Regions from separate parts of the Microbacterium sp. JZ70 genome, predicted to be linked through region 1. Evidence: predicted binding sites of a transcription regulator. Region 1 holds the regulator's gene; the other holds the start of a gene.
What was found. Region 1 encodes LexA, which represses DNA repair genes until DNA is damaged. Its sites were predicted from a motif close to TCGAACANNTGTTCGA; they were not measured.
Positions count from the first base shown of each region.

Region 1 (5,433 bases):
GCGGCCCTCCCAGGGGACGCCGGCGGAGTCGGCGGAGTTGTCAGTACCCCGCGACATCCAGTGCCTCGGCGAGCGTGAACGCACCGGCGTAGAGCGCCTTGCCCACGATCGCCCCTTCGACGCCGAGCGGCACGAGCTCGCGCAGCGCGACGATGTCGTCGAGGCTCGACACGCCACCCGAGGCGACGATCGGCTTGGGCGTGCGCTGCGCCATCTCGCGGAGCAGCTCGATGTTGGGGCCGCGCAGCGTGCCGTCCTTGGTGACGTCCGTGACGACGTAGCGGCTGCAGCCGGCCTCCTCGAGGCGGTCGAGCACCTCCCAGAGGTCGCCGCCGTCCTGGGTCCAGCCGCGCGCGGCCAGCGTCGTCCCGCGCACGTCGAGGCCGACCGCGATCGCCTCGCCGTAGCGGCTGATCACGGAGGCCGTCCACTCGGGGTTCTCGAGGGCCGCCGTGCCGAGGTTGATGCGCTGGGCGCCGCTCTCGAGCGCAGCCTCGAGCGAGGCGTCGTCCCGGATGCCACCGGACAGCTCGACGTTGACGCCGCGCATGTGCTTGATCACCTTGCGCAGGATGCCGGCGTTGCTGCCGCGGCCGAACGCGGCGTCGAGGTCGACGAGGTGGATCCAGTCCGCCCCCTGGCTCTTCCAGTTCTCCGCGGCCTCGATGGGGTCGCCGTAGCTCGTCTCCGAACCGGCCTCGCCCTGCGTCAGGCGGACGGCCTTGCCGTCCGCGACGTCGACGGCAGGGAGGAGGGTGAGAGCGGGAGTGGATGCGAAATCGTTCATGTCACCTCGTGCTCGCAGGCATCTCCTGCCGACGCACGAGTCAAGAGACTAGACCCGTGCCGCCCCCGACTCCAAGTCGACGCGGCTCAGCCTGCGCGACGCAGCCCGTCGACCCAGTTGCGGAGCAGGCGGATGCCCGCCTCGCCCGACTTCTCGGGGTGGAACTGCGTCGCGCTGAGCGGTCCGTTCTCGACCGCGGCGAGGAACCGGCCGCCATGCGTCGCCCACGTCAGGACGGGCTGCGGGAAGGGCGGATCGACCTCGAGCTCCCACTGCTGCGCGGCGTAGGAGTGCACGAAGTAGAACCGCTCGGACTCGAGCCCCTGGAAGAGGCGCGAGCGCTCCCCCGCCTCGACGGTGTTCCAGCCCATGTGCGGCACGACCGGGGCGTCGAGCTCGGTCACGGTCCCCGGCCACTCCGCGAGGCCCTCCGTCTCGACCCCGCGCTCGATGCCGCGGGCGAAGAGCACCTGCATGCCGACGCAGATCCCGAGGACGGGGCGCCCTCCCGCGAGGCGGCGCTCGATGAGCTCGCCGCCACGGATCGCGTTCAGCTGCTCCATGACCGCCTGGAACGCGCCGACGCCGGGCACGAGCAGCCCGTCGGCCGCGAGCACCGCCTCGCGGTCGCGCGTCAGCTCGACGTCGGCGCCTGCGGCCTCGAGCGCCTTGACGGCGGAGTGCACGTTGCCCGACCCGTAGTCGAGCACCGCGACGGTCGGTCGCTCGCCGCTCACAGCGCGCCCTTGGTCGAGGGGATGCCCTCGACGAGCGGATCGAGGGCCTTGGCCTGACGGAACGCGCGCGCGAAGGCCTTGTACTCCGCTTCGGCGATGTGGTGCGGGTCGCGGCCGTTCAGCACGCGGACGTGCACGGTCAGGCCCGCGTTGAACGCGAGGGCCTCGAACGTGTGGCGCACGAGCGAGCCCGTGAAGTGGCCGCCGATGAGGTGCTGCTCGAAGCCCGCCGGCTCCCCCGTGTGCACGAGGTAGGGACGCCCCGAGATGTCGACGACGGCCTGAGCCAGCGCCTCGTCGAGCGGGACGAGGGCGTCGCCGTAGCGCGAGATCCCGGCCTTGTCGCCCAGCGCCTCGCGGATGGCCTGCCCGAGCACGATCGCCGTGTCCTCGACCGTGTGGTGCGCGTCGATGTGGGTGTCGCCGGTCGCCTTCACGGTGAGATCGGTGAGCGAGTGCTTCGCGAACGCCGTGAGCATGTGGTCGAAGAACGGCACGCTCGTGTCGATGCTGCTCCTGCCCGTTCCGTCGAGGTCGAGCTCGAGCTCGATGCTCGACTCGCTCGTGGAACGGGTGCGGCGCGCGGTACGGGTCATGCTCCGATTCTACCGGCGCGACCCGACCGGGCTCCTCGCGCGCTCAGCGGCCGATCTCGGCGAGCGCGTCGAGGAAGGCGCTCGTCTCGTCCTCGGTCCCCGCGGTCACCCGGAGGTGTCCGGGGATGCCGATGTCGCGGATGAGCACGCCGCGGTCGTAGAGCGCCTGCCAGGTCGCGTGCGGATCCTCCACGCCGCCGAACAGGACGAAGTTCGACCACGTCGGGTACACGGTGTAGCCGAGCGCCTCGAGCGTGGCCGAGATCCGGTCGCGCTGCTCGACGATCTCGTCGACCATCGCGAGCATCGTGTCGGCGTGACGCAGGGCCGCGGAGGCCGCCGCCTGCGTGAGCGCGCTGAGGTGGTACGGGAGGCGGACGAGGCGGAGGGCGTCGACGACCGCGGGGTCCGCGGCGAGGTAGCCGACGCGCGCGCCCGCGAACGCGAACGCCTTGCTCATGGTGCGCGAGACGACGAGCCGGGGCCGCCCGGGCAGCAGCTGGAGCGCCGAGGGCACGTCGCGCGGCGCGAACTCGCGGTACGCCTCGTCGACGATGACGATGCCGTCGGTCGCGTCGTAGACGGCTTCCACGACGTCATTCTCGAGCGGCGTCCCCGTCGGGTTGTTCGGTGCGCACAGGAACACGACGTCGGGCCGGGCCTCCGCGACCTGCGCGGCCGCGCTCTCGGGCGTGAGGGAGAAGTTCGCCCCCCGCTCCCCCGAGACGAACGTCGCGCCGACGCCGCGCGTCAGCAGCGTGTACATCGAGTAGGTGGGGGCGAAGCCGAACGCCGTCCGCCCCGGTCCGGCGAACGCCTGGAGGAGGTGCTGCAGCACTTCGTTCGAGCCGTTCGCGGCCCAGATCTGCTCGGGCTCGAGCCCGTGCCCGAGGTACTCCGCGAACCCCTCGCGGAGCGCCGTGAACTCGCGATCCGGGTAGCGGTTCACATCCCGCAGCGCGAGGGCCACCGAATCCGCGATGTCGTCGGCGACCTCGTCGGGGATCGGGTGCGTGTTCTCGTTGACGTTCAGCGCGACGGGCAGCGGCGCCTGCGGAGCGCCGTAGGGCTGCTGTCCGCGGAGGTCGTCGCGCAGGGGGAGGTCATCGAGAGAGACGGTCACCCGTCCATGCTAGAGCGCGCGACGGACTCACTCGCCCGTCGAGTAGGCGGCGGGGATGGCGATCTCCTGCCCCGCGGCGATGTCGCTCCCCGGGAGCTGGTTGAGGTGCAGGATCTCGTCGACGACGTCGCGCGGGTCCGCCTCGGGGGCGACCGCCTGCGCGATGTCCCACAGGGTGTCGCCCGCCATGACCGTGACGGTGTCGAAGGTGCCGGCAGGCGCACTGTCCTCGCGTGAGGCGAGGGCCGCGCCGCCGCTGAGCACCCCGAATCCGATCGCCGCGACGAGCGGAGCCGCGGCGAGCGCGGCGAGGACCCGGCGGCCGCGCACCGTGAGGCGGAGGCGGGTCGAGCGTGCCGGAGCGGAGCTGGTCGTGCGCATGGCGGTTCCTTCCTGTAGATCACTTCGAGTCCGTCTGCTCGGCCGGGAGAGACGGACCCGAAGTGATGTTCCGAACCTATCTTCGATGTGGTCGCGGTGTCAAGAACTCTCTTCGAACGGGTTTCGCGACTTCTGCGAGACACGCTCGAACAAATCTCCCGGAATCCCGTCGAGATCCGCTAGCGTCGTCCTGACGGGACCACCACATCACGCACCTCCGACATTCGAGCGGGGCAGCGAAGGAGCACGACATGACGGATGCGGGCACGCGCGAGGAGAAGCCGCGCACGCGGCGGCGCAAGAACCTGAGCGACAAGCAGCTGGCCATCCTCGAGGTCATCCAGCGCTCCATCCAGCACAACGGCTATCCGCCGAGCATGCGCGAGATCGGCGACGCGGTCGGACTGAAGTCGCTCTCGAGCGTGACGCATCAGCTCGGGCAGCTCGAGCTGAGCGGCTACCTGCGTCGCGACCCCGGGAAGACCCGCGCGATGGAGGTGCTCATCGATCTCCCGGGCTCGGCGGCCGAGAACCCGGCCGACTCGGGCCCCGCGGTCGGCGACGCCGCTCTCGTGCCGCTGGTCGGCCGCATCGCCGCCGGCGTCCCGATCACGGCCGAGCAGCAGGTCGAGGAGATCTTCCCCCTCCCCCGACAGCTCGTCGGCAAGGGCGAGCTCTTCATGCTCAAGGTCAGCGGCGAGTCGATGATCGACGCGGCGATCTGCGACGGCGACTGGGTCGTCATCCGGTCGCAGGGCACGGCGGAGAACGGAGACATCGTCGCGGCCATGGTCGACGGCGAGGCGACCGTCAAGACGTTCCGTCAGCGCGACGGCCACACCTGGCTCCTCCCGCGCAACTCGGCGTTCGAGCCGATCCTCGCCGACGACGCTGTGGTCCTCGGCAAGGTCGTCGCCATCCTGCGCGCGGTCTGACGGCGCACATGAGGAGGGCGGGAGCCGGTCGGCTCCCGCCCTCCTCGTGTGCCGGGAGCGAACCGGCGGTCAGGAAGCCGCGGTCTCGCGCAGCGCGACCCCGGCTTCGCGCAGCACCGCGAGCACGGTCTCGTGCTCGTTGAAGGCGTAGAGGTGGATACCCGGGGCCCCGCCGGCGAGCACCTCGCGCGCGAGGTCCGCCGCGTAGGCGATGCCGATCTCCCTGCGGCCCTCGGGGGTCGGCTCGACCTCGAGCGCGATCGACAGCTCCGACGGCAGGGGCTCGCCCGTGAGCTCGAGCATGCGCGCGAGCTTGGCGGGAGAGGTCACGGGCATGATGCCGGGGAGGATCGGGATGGTCACGCCCGCGGCCCGGGCGCGATCGACGAAGCGCAGGTAGTCGTCGGCATGGAAGAAGAGCTGGGTGATCGCCGCCTCGGCGCCGGCCGCCTGCTTCGCGAGGAGCGCATCGAGGTGCTCGAGCGGATGGCGCGAGCGCGGATGCCCGTTGGGGAAGGCCGCGACGAGCGTGCGCGCACGCGGGGCGCGGTCCACCCGCACCGCCTCGGGAACGCCCGGGATCGTCGTCTCGCCGTAGGGAGCGCGCTCGGCCTGCACGCGGTGGATGAGCTGGACCAGCTCGGCCGAGGTCCGCAGGTCGCCCAGGAACGCGTCGTCCTCGTCCTTCCCGGCGGGCGGGTCTCCGCGGATGGCGAGGAAGCTGAGGATGCCTGCGTCGAGGAACTCGCGGATGAGGGCGCTCGCCGTCGCGTAGTCGTTGCCGACGCACGTGAGGTGAGCGAGCGGCTCGACGTCCGTGTTCTCGCGGATCCACCGCAGCACGCGCAGCGACGCACCGCCCGTGGAGCCGCCC
Region 1 is NZ_CP096405.1:1,713,706-1,719,138, reverse strand. It holds gene M1D46_RS07790 (SseB family protein) at 1-57, opposite strand, end outside; gene priA (bifunctional 1-(5-phosphoribosyl)-5-((5-phosphoribosylamino)methylideneamino)imidazole-4-carboxamide isomerase/phosphoribosylanthranilate isomerase PriA) at 41-787, opposite strand; gene hisH (imidazole glycerol phosphate synthase subunit HisH) at 874-1,524, opposite strand; gene hisB (imidazoleglycerol-phosphate dehydratase HisB) at 1,521-2,120, opposite strand; gene M1D46_RS07770 (histidinol-phosphate transaminase) at 2,164-3,243, opposite strand; gene M1D46_RS07765 (LysM peptidoglycan-binding domain-containing protein) at 3,271-3,624, opposite strand; gene lexA (transcriptional repressor LexA) at 3,876-4,559, shown strand; gene M1D46_RS07755 (methylenetetrahydrofolate reductase) at 4,629-5,433, opposite strand, start outside.

Region 2 (5,433 bases), 750 kb from region 1:
AAGCCGCTCAGTCGGCGTAGTCGGGTGCGGCCGGGAGCCCGAAGAACTCCTCGAGCGTGTGGTAGCCGCCCTCGTGGTAGGCCTGCGCGAGCTCGACCCCGATATAGCGCAGGTGCCACGGCTCCGGGTTGTAGCCGGTCGTGTCGGTGTGCCCGCTCTCGTAGCGGACGATCCAGCCGTGCCGCCACGCGTTCTCGACGATCCAGTCGCCCTGCGGCGTGCCGGCGATGTCGTAGATCGTGCCGCAGCTGCCCGACGTGCAGGCCACGACGTCGGCGGCGAGACCGAGCTGGTGCTCGCTGAAGCCCGGGCGCGCGGAGATCGCCTCGGCGCCCTCCTCTCCGAGCGCGCCGATCTGCCCCTGGAACGTGCTGACCTGGGTCTGATACGAGCGGTACCCGCTCTGGAGCGCCACGTCCCCCGCGCCCGATGCGGCGGCATCCGCCACGAGCGCGTCGAGCGCGGCGGCCGCATCCGGCCGCAGCCCGCCGCCGACGAGGCTCCGCGTGCCCGCGGGCACCATCACCTCGGGCGCGTAGTCGATCGGGTTCACGGGCCGCTGCTTGTTCACGACGACCCAGGGCTGCGTCGGGTCGTCGAGGCGGATGCACGAGGCACCCTCGGCCGCCGCCGCGCGGAACTCCTCCGCTCCGCCGAACGCGGCGATGACCGCGGCGGCGTCTCCGGCCGCCGCTGCGGCGGGCGACGCGCACGGATCCTCCGCGACGACCACCTCGAACTGCGGCACGGGCAGCGACTCGATCGAGCCGGGAGGCGTCTCGACGGGCGCCGGCGACGCCGTCTGCGCCGACGACGCGTGCGCGGGGCGCTCGTCGTGGGCGACCGACCAGACGGCACCCAGGACGCACGCGGCGACGACGCCCGCTGCGGTCGCGAGCACGACGAGGCCGCGCCCTGAGAGCAGCCGCGGCGGCCGCGCCGCATGTCGCGCGACGAGCCCGCGGCGCCGTGCATAGCGCCCGTTCGTCATGCCCCCATTGTCGCGACCCGACCCTGACGATCCTCCGACTCCCCGGATCGAACTTCTGTCCAGTATGGACTTGACATCAGTTTCGGATATCTGTTCTATGGAGGGATGAGGTGGCAGGGGCAGCGTCTGGGTGCCGTGGACGCATCGGCACTCCCCGGTCTCGACCGCGTCGACGCCGGAGTGCGGACCGTCACCACACCCGAGTTCGCGGGCATGACGTTCCACGAGGTGATGGCCAAGTCGGCACTGAACCACGTTCCCGGGCCGAGCTCGATGCCGTTCGACTGGACGATCAACCCGTACCGGGGCTGCAGCCATGCCTGCGTGTACTGCTTCGCTCGCGGAACGCACGAGTACCTCGAGCTCGACGCCGGGCGCGACTTCGACTCCCAGATCATCGTGAAGGTGAATGTCGCAGAGGTGCTGCGCCGCGAGCTCTCCCGCCCGTCGTGGCAGCGCGAGCACGTCGCGCTCGGCACGAACACCGACCCGTACCAGCGGGCGGAGGGGCGCTACCGGCTCATGCCCGACATCATCGATGCGCTCGCGGACTCGGGGACGCCGTTCTCGATCCTCACGAAGGGCACGCTGCTGCGGCGGGATCTCCCGCAGCTCGCGAGGCGGAGGGCGGATGTCGACATCTCGCTCGCGATGTCGATCGCCGTCTACGACGATGCGCTCCAGCACGCGATCGAGCCGGGGACACCCTCGGCGCAGGCGCGGCTCGACACGGTCCGCGCGGCGGCCGACCTCGGATTCCGGGTGCAGGTCTTCCTCATGCCGATCGTGCCGCACCTCAGCGACTCGGTCGAAGCGCTCGACGATGCGCTCGCGCGCGTGAAGGCGTCGGGAGCGCACCGGGTCGTGTACGGCGCACTTCATCTGCGGCCCGGCGTCAAGCCGTGGTTCTTCCAGTGGCTGCAGCGCGAGCATCCCGACCTCGTCCCCGCGTATCGCGGGCTCTATCCCGGGGCATCCGTCGAGGCGCCGAAGGGGTACCGCACGTGGCTCGCGCAGCGCATCCGCCCGCTCATCCGCGCGCACGGACTGAACGGCTACGCCGAGGAGGAAGAGCCCCCGCGCACACGCGTCGCGCCGCGCGCGGCGCCGCGGTTCATCGAGACGCGCTCGGCTCCGGCGGCGGCGCCCACGCTGTTCTGAGGGCTCACCCCGAGTACGACACGCCCCACCGCAGAACCCACTCCTCGCCGGGCGCGAGCCACGTGAGCGCTCGACCGGAGTTGAACGCGTCGGCGGGGGCGGTCATCGGCTCGATCGCGACGGCCAGGTCGCGCCCGGGATAGTTCTCCGTCGTGAAGACCTGCACGAAGCCGAAGCTCTCGTCCTGCCAGACGGTGAGCCGGCGACCGTCCGGCGCGGTCAGAGTCGTTCGGGCGAGCCCATCCTCCCCGCGCACGACGCCGCCGTAGGCGCGATCCAGAGCGACGTCGCCGAGGCGCACGCCGCCGCGGAGATCCGTCGCGTCGTCGACGTCGTGCTCGGCGACCGGCAGCATCCGGTCATCCACCTCGAACCAGGTCGTGCCGGGCGCGGCGATCACGAGGTCCGCCGTGTCGACGCCGCCGATCTCGAAGAACGGGTGGGTGCCGAGCGCGACGGGAGCCTCGGCGTCGCCCGCGTTGCGGACGCGGTGCGTCACCGCGAGCCCGTCGTCCACCAGGGTGTACGTCACGCTCGTCGCGAGGGTGAACAGGTAGCCGTTCTGGGGATAGACCACGGCCGACAGCGTCGCCTCCGCCTCGCCCGCGACGATCTCGTACGGCGCGAAGCGGAGCAGTCCGTGGCTCGCGTTGCCGTACTTCGGCTCCGAGATCGCGAGCTGCTCCGTGACGCCGCGCTGCGACCACCGGCCGTCGCGGATGCGGTTCGGCCACGGCACGAGCACGATGCCCGATGCGGATGGCGTCCGCTCGCCTTCCGGGTACCGCGACACGAGGTCGACGCCGCCGACCGTCAGCGCGCGCAGCGACGCCCCGACCTGCGCGATCTGCGCGGTGACCTCGCCCAACGCGCCCTGCGCCCGGAGAACGACCTGCTCGCCGGTCGGATCGATTCGCTTCATCGCCACTCCCTGCTTCCGCGACCACCCGCCGCCTCCCCAGTATCGCGCTCCGCGGCCCCCCGAGTTTGCTAGCCTGGCTAAAGACTTTCGCCGAACAGGAGCTCCATGCGCGACCGCCGCACGCCCGTCGACCTTCCCTCCGCACCCCGGGTCCAGACGGTGAGGCCGCAGGACGGCAGCACCCCGCGCGCACCGCGATGGCTGCGCATCCTTCTCCCGGCGATCCTCATCCTCGTCTGGTTCGCGGCCGCCTCCATCGGCGGACCGTACTTCGGCAAGGTCGACGAGGTGTCGTCGAACGATCAGACGACGTACCTGCCGGAGAGCGCCGACGCGACCGCCGTGCAGCAGCGCCTGTCCGACTTCACGGACGGCGACGCGATCCCCGCCGTCGTCGTGTTCTCGTCGGATGAGCCCCTCGACGGCGATGCCCTCGCCGCGATCGACGACCGGCTCGCCGCTGCGGCCGACCTGCCCGCCGTCGACGAGGTGTCGCCGGCGATCCCCTCGGAGGACGAGCTCGCCGCGCAGGCGTTCGTGCCCGTGTCGTCGGAGGCCGATCTCGGGGAGGCGATCTCCGAGCTCGGGAGCACGCTCCGCGACGGACTCCCGGACGGGGTCGAGGTCCACATCACGGGCCCGGCGGGCTTCTCGAACGACCTCGTGTCGGCGTTCGCCGGCATCGACGGCATCCTGCTGCTCGTCGCGCTGCTGGCCGTGCTCGTCATCCTCGTGATCGTCTACCGATCGCTCCTCCTGCCGCTCGCGGTGCTGTCGACGAGCCTCTTCGCGCTGTGCGTCGCGCTGCTCACCGTGTGGTGGCTCGCCAAGGCGGGCGTCCTGCTGCTGAGCGGGCAGACGCAGGGCATCCTCTTCATCCTCGTGATCGGGGCCGCGACCGACTACTCGCTCCTCTACGTCGCCCGCTACCGCGACGAGCTCATCCACGAGGAGCGCCGCTGGACCGCCTCGATGCGCGCGCTGCGCGGGTCGTTCGAGCCGATCCTCGCGTCGGGCGGCACCGTGATCGCCGGGCTCCTCTGCCTCCTCCTGAGCGACCTCAAGTCGAACAGCACCCTCGGCCCGGTGGCCGCCATCGGCATCGTCTTCGCGATGCTCTCGGCGCTGACGCTGCTGCCTGCTCTGCTGTACGTGTTCGGGCGGGCGTCGTTCTGGCCCCGCCGCCCGGTCTACGCGCCGAACGCGCCGTCGGCCGCGGTGCCGACGCGCGGGCTGTGGGCGCGTGTCTCGCGTCTCGTGGAGCGACGGCCCCGACTCATCTGGATCGTCACGGCGCTCGTCCTCGCGGCGGGATCGCTCGGCTTCACCCAGTTCCAGGCGTCGGGCGTGCCGCAGTCGGAGCTCGTGCTCGGCTCGTCCGAGGCGCGCGACGGGCAGGCGGTGCTGGGCGAGCACTTCGCGGCGGGCTCGGGCAGCCCCGTGTACGTCGTCGTCGCGGAGGACGACCTGCAGGCCGCGGCCGACGTGCTCCTCGCCGAAGACGGGATCGACGGCGTGGCCGTGTCGGCAGACACCGACAGCCGCAGCGCGCCCGTGACGGAGGACGGTGTCACCGCGTTCGGCCCTCCCGGAACGCCCGCGCCCGCGCCGACGGTGGCGGATGGCGATGTGCTGCTCCAGGGGACGCTCGCGGATGCCGCCGACTCGGCCGCGGCGGAGCAGACGGTGCGCGACCTGCGCGCGGCCCTCGAGGACGCCGTTCCGGGTGCGCTCGTCGGAGGCGTCACGGCGACCGACGTCGACACGAACGACGCCTCGATCCACGACCGCAACCTCATCATCCCGGTGATCCTCGCGGTCATCCTCGTGATCCTCATGCTGCTGCTGCGCGCCATCCTCGCGCCCGTGCTGCTCATCCTCACGACCGTGCTGTCGTTCGGGACGGCGATGGGCGTCTCGGCGCTCGTCTTCAACGAGCTCCTCGGCTTCCCGGGCGCCGACCCCGCCGTGCCGCTCTACGGGTTCGTCTTCCTCGTCGCGCTCGGAATCGACTACAACATCTTCCTCATGACGCGCGTGCGAGAGGAGTCGCTCGCGCACGGGACCCGCGACGGCGTCCTGCGCGGTCTCGCGATCACGGGCGGCGTCATCACGTCGGCGGGCCTCGTGCTCGCGGCGACGTTCACGGCGCTGTCGGTGATCCCGGTGCTGTTCCTCGTGCAGCTCGCGTTCATCGTCGCGTTCGGCGTCCTGCTCGACACGTTCGTCGTCCGATCGCTGCTCGTGCCGGCGCTCGCATACGACATCGGCCGTGCCGTCTGGTGGCCGTCGAAGCTCAGCCGCGGCGAGCGCTGACCGGAGCGCTGATGCAGAACGGCCCCGTCGAGCGACGGGGCCG
Region 2 is NZ_CP096405.1:964,946-970,378, reverse strand. It holds gene M1D46_RS04345 (M15 family metallopeptidase) at 8-991, opposite strand; gene M1D46_RS04340 (Rv2578c family radical SAM protein) at 1,097-2,152, shown strand; gene M1D46_RS04335 (aldose 1-epimerase family protein) at 2,157-3,074, opposite strand; gene M1D46_RS04330 (MMPL family transporter) at 3,180-5,390, shown strand.
Region 2: the regulator LexA is predicted to act here: its motif matches at 1,074-1,089, upstream of M1D46_RS04340 (Rv2578c family radical SAM protein).